2 regions of the Mycobacterium sp. Soil_C_30 genome follow, and region 2 is predicted to be linked to the other one. Evidence: riboswitches for the same ligand, from Rfam matches in the RefSeq annotation. Region 2 holds a riboswitch; the other holds the start of a gene.
What was found. Region 2 has a riboswitch for cobalamin ahead of AC3A6P_RS10195 (energy-coupling factor ABC transporter permease). Riboswitches for the same ligand answer to the same signal wherever they lie in the genome.

Region 1: it holds a riboswitch for cobalamin, as region 2 does, so the genes downstream of both, AC3A6P_RS13180 (ABC transporter substrate-binding protein) here and AC3A6P_RS10195 (energy-coupling factor ABC transporter permease) in region 2, are expected to answer to the same signal.

Annotation. Positions count from the first base shown of each region.
Region 1 covers NZ_JBDGJH010000006.1:45,028-47,468, reverse strand. The annotation lists partial or broken gene AC3A6P_RS13185 (glycosyltransferase family 87 protein) at 1-734, shown strand, start outside; cobalamin riboswitch at 723-858, shown strand; gene AC3A6P_RS13180 (ABC transporter substrate-binding protein) at 893-1,864, shown strand; gene AC3A6P_RS13175 ((2Fe-2S)-binding protein) at 1,861-2,441, shown strand, end outside.
Region 2 covers NZ_JBDGJH010000004.1:419,633-422,073, reverse strand. The annotation lists gene cbiQ (cobalt ECF transporter T component CbiQ) at 1-349, opposite strand, end outside; gene AC3A6P_RS10200 (energy-coupling factor ABC transporter substrate-binding protein) at 346-702, opposite strand; gene AC3A6P_RS10195 (energy-coupling factor ABC transporter permease) at 695-1,375, opposite strand; adenosylcobalamin (AdoCbl) riboswitch at 1,431-1,516, opposite strand; gene AC3A6P_RS10190 (FadR/GntR family transcriptional regulator) at 1,564-2,310, opposite strand; gene AC3A6P_RS10185 (methylmalonyl-CoA mutase family protein) at 2,407-2,441, opposite strand, start outside.

The sequences.
Region 1 (2,441 bases), on a different contig from region 2:
TGCTGCTGGCGGTGCGGTCGGGCCGTCTCGTCGAGGCCGGTAAGACGGTGGCGGCGGCGCTGGCCGCCTGGCTGGTGGTCAACCTGCCGATCATGGTGCTGTTCCCGCAGGGGTGGGCGGAGTTCTTCCGGCTCAACAGCCGCCGCGGTGAGGACATGGACTCGCTGTACAACGTGTTCGGCAGCTTCACCGGCTGGCGGGGTTTCGACACCGAGCTCGGCTTCTGGGAGCCGCCGGCGATTCTCAACAGTGTGGTTGCGCTGTTGTTCGTGTTGTGTTGTGCCGCAATCGCCTACATCGCGCTCACCGCACCTACCCGGCCCCGGCTGGCGCAGTTGGCGTTCCTGGTGGTGGCGGCGTTCCTGCTGACCAACAAGGTGTGGAGCCCGCAGTTCTCGCTGTGGCTGGTTCCGTTGGCGGTGCTCGCGCTCCCGCACCGCAGGATCCTGCTGGCCTGGATGACCATCGACGCCCTGGTGTGGGTGCCGCGCATGCTGTTCCTGTTCGGCGAGCAGAACAAGGGGTTGCCCGAGCAGGCGCTGACCACCACCGTCCTGCTGCGTGACATCGCCGTCATCGGGCTCTGTGTCCTGGTGATCCGGCAGATCTACCGCCCCGCCGACGACCTGGTGCGCTGGCGTGGCCGTATCGACGACCCGTCGGGCGGGGTCTTCGACCGGGCTCCGGACAACCCACCCTCGTGGTTGCCGGCCTTCCTCTCAGCTAAAGTCGGTAGCGCCGGTCAACCGATCGGCTCCGATGGACAAGCAGGAAGCCGGTGTGAATCCGGCGCGGTCCCGCCACGGTGACCGGGTAGCGAACCCGGAAGTCCGATACTGCCTCCACCGGATGAGCCTGCCCTGGGACGAGGACATCCCGGATGGAGTCACGCATGACCGTTCGCACACTCTGTGCCACCCTCACCGTTGTAGCGCTTCTCGCCGGCTGCAGTTCGGCAGCTTCGGACACCAAAGTCGAAGCGGCAGAGGGCTTCCCGCTCACCATCGACAACTGCGATGAGGCCGTCACCGTCGACGCGCCGCCGGCCCGGGCGGTCGGCTATTTCCAGCAGTCCACCGAGATCATGCTGGCGCTCGGATTACAGGACTCTGTGGTGGGCAATGTCTACCCGGACAATCCGCCGCTGCCGCAGTACCAGCAGGCCTACGACGACATCCCGTTGATCTCGGACAAGGACGCTTCCTTCGAACAATTGCTGGCGGCGGGCCCGGATTTCGTCTACGGCGGCTACCGCAGCGCGTTCGCCGAGTCGGAGGGCCGCGCCCGCGCGGCGTTCGCCGATGCCGGGATCACCACGTATCTCAGCCCGGAGGCCTGCGCGACGGGCCCGGTCCGGATGGATGACGTCTACGCCGAGATCGAGCGGGTCGCCACGATCTTCGGTGTGCCGGAACGCGCGGAGAGCCTGACGACCGAGATGAAACGCAGCGTCGACGACGCGCGCGCCGGCCTCGAGGGCGTGCCACCGCTGAAGGTGTTCGTCTACGACAGTGGCGAGGACTCGGCATTCACCGCCGGCGGCAAGGGAATCGGAACCCAGCTCATCGAATTGGCCGGGGGAACCAACATTTTCGCCGATCTCGACGAGGTGTTCGGCGACGTCTCGTGGGAACAGGTCATCGAACGCAACCCCGATGTCATCGTCATCTATGACTACTTCGGCGCGCCGGGGGTGGAGAACAAGAAGGAGTTCCTGCGGTCGCGGCCGGAGCTGGCCGACGTACCGGCGATCAAGAACAACAGGTTCGCCGACCTGACCCTGCAGGACACGGTGATGGGGGTTCGGGCGCCGTACGCGGTGGGCAAGCTGGCAGCGCAGTTGCATCCGGACCGCTTCCAATGACGTTGGCGGCTGCGCTCACCCGCGCCGCCCGGTTCGGCGGGTACTTCGAAGTCGGACTGGACGGGGCCGTTCCGGAGTTCGACCTCGACAGGACGCTGACGGCGGTGGCCGCCCGGCTCGGTACCGCCGAGTCACGGGTGGCGGCGTCCTCTCTGCAGTACGAGTTCGCCGAACGAGTGTGGGCGGTGTCGCTGGGGGCGTGGGCTTTCGGCCGCATCGTGCCGGACCTGACCGGGCTGCGGTACGGCGCCGGCGCAGACGGCAGGCTGGTCCTGGGTTTCGCGGACCTGCGCGGCACCGATTGTCTGGGTGCGACCACGGAGCAGGTGGCAGAGTTGTTGGGGCACAACGTCATCAGCCAACTCGAAGTCTTCCACGAGACCGTGCGGACCGCCACCAAGATGACCGATGGTCTGCTGTGGGGCAACGCCGCCACGGCATTGGTGCTCTCGGCGCGGTCAGCCAGCCGGGGCCGGTCCTGCTATGCCGTCGCGTCGGCGTTGTTGGCACAGCCGCCCCTGCTCGGCCGGGTCATCGGACCGATCACCACCCCCAAGCGGCGGAGCTGTTGCCTGTT
Region 2 (2,441 bases):
GCGCCGCGGTGGCCGCCACGGCGCGGGCGACGGTCGCACACGCCCGCGTGATCGCCTCGGCGGAGGTCGTGAGGGTGGGGCCGGACGGATCCAGGCTCACCGCCGTGGACACCCCGGCAACGAGGATGAACACCATCGGGATGCTCAGCATCCGCAGCAGATGGGTGGCGGGCAGCCCGGCCAGGTGCGCCGCCGCCAGGGCGACCAGCAGCACCAGAGCGGCAGCGGGCCACGGGGGCAACACCACCGCGCACGCCAGGAGCCCGCCGCACAGGATCACCTTCTCCAGCACGGACCGGGACCGCCATCGGCTGTCCCAGGCCGCACTGTCGAGGCGTGATCCGATCAAGAGCGGTCGTCACCGGCGACGGGCGCGGTGGCTGGGGTGTTCCGTCGGCGCCGCAGCGCGCCCAGCGCATAACCGAATACACCCGCACCGAGTGCTGCCTGCAGCGCGAACAGTCCTGACTCGACTTCGGCGGACGGCGGCGCGAACACCTGCGCGAACCACGGCTCGTAATCCGGGTGGCCCTGTTCGATGGCCGTGACGGCGGTGGTGTCGGTGCCGACGAACGACTCTTCGGATTCGTCACCGGCGATGCTCTGGCCGATGGTCAGGCACACGATGAAGATGGCGGCTGCGGCGGCCAGCAGGCCGAGGTTGATCAGCCATGATCTCGTCGACTTCGGCGATTCAGACATCAGCAGCCTCCTGCCGCTTGGCGCCGAGCACCCCGAGTTGGGTCAGCTCCGGCTTGGCGACGCTGAGCAGCACCCGGAACACCACCACACCCAGCAGGCCTTCGATGACGGCCAGCGGAATCTGGGTCACTGCGAACACGGACAAGAACTTGACCAGTGCTCCCAGTACGCCGGACTGGGCATCGGGGAACGCCAGTGCCAGCTGGACCGACGTCGCACAGTAGGTCGACAGGTTGGCCGTCATCATCGCCATGAAGATGGCGGGCAGGATGCCCGCGCGGCGCGTCAGACGCCAGAACGCGTAACCGACCCAGGGCCCCACCACCGCCATCGAGAAGACGTTGGCGCCCAGCGTCGTGATACCGCCGTGGCCGAGGAGCAGCGCCTGGAACACCAGGACCACGGTTCCCAGGAAAGCCATCACCGGGGGCCGGAACAACACCGCACCCAGACCGGTGCCGGTGGGATGACTGGAGCTGCCCGTCAGCGACGGCAGCTTGATCGCGGAGAGTACGAAAGCGAACGCGCCGGCCGCGGCCAGCAACAGCCGCGATTCCGGGCGCTCCCGGACCTCCCGGACGACGGCTCGGGCGCCGTGAACGACAAATGGTGCGGCGGCAATGGTCCACGCCGCGGCGTGGACAGGGGGAAGGAATCCTTCAGCAATGTGCATGGGCCACGGTTCTCTCCTGCAGGAATCTCTGCGTTCCTGATCAATGGATTCGACTGCGGGCCCTCAGGTCTGACTTCACTCCCGAAGGGGTGTCACAGTAGCGCGACTGTGCTGGATTCACACCAGCTTCATCGAGCCCGCGTGGTTATGGTAGGGCATCACCTGAGTTTCAGGGCGATACCCGGGTTTCAGCCGGCCCAGCGCAGGCCGGTGAATCCGACGGCACGGTAGAAACCGACGATGTGATCGCCGACCAGTTGGCCCGCCTGCTCGCCGTTGCCCGCGGCGATGGCATCGACGATGGCGGCGTGTTCGTCGGTCAGCGTCTGCATGGTGGCAGCGGGGTCGTCCAGGCTCTCGAACGCGGTCACCATGGCGTCGCGAAGCGCCTCACGCATGGCGGCCATGAGCACCGCCGACAGCGCGTTGCCCGAGGCCCGCACGATCCGGATGTGGAAGGCCGCATCCAGGTCGTTGTAGGCGGCCGTGGTGTGCACGCCGTGCATCTGCTCGACCAGCTGCCGCAGTTCGCCGATGTCCTCGGCGGTGGCATGCTCGGCGGCGTTGCGGGCGGCCAGGCGCTCGATGAGCAGCCGGACCTCCACCAGGTCAGCCTGATTGAAGGAAGCCAGTTGCAGATGGATGCGCAACACCATCGCCATACCGGCGATGCTGTCCTTGACGATCATCGACCCCGACGAGGGCCCGGAGCCGGTGCCGGCCTCGACCACACCGATGGCCTCCAGGATCCGCAACGCCTCGCGCACCGCGCCGCGGCTGACGCCCAGAGCTTCAGCGAACTGCCGTTCTGGGGGCAACCGGTCCCCCGCCTTCAACGTGCCTGCGACCAGGCGGTTCTCGATCTCGGCCACCACCTGCTCGTGCGTGCGCATACGTGCCAGCGGCTTCCACTCGGACGGAGTTGCCTCGGACACGGTCGCACCTCTTCTTCTCGAGAAGACCTCTGAGGGGTTGATGGTACCGACCAACCGTCGGGTTTCCCGTGCAGTGGTCGGTACCATCTCGAATCCTCAGAACACCGGTGTTTCTTGGTAGCTGCCGAACA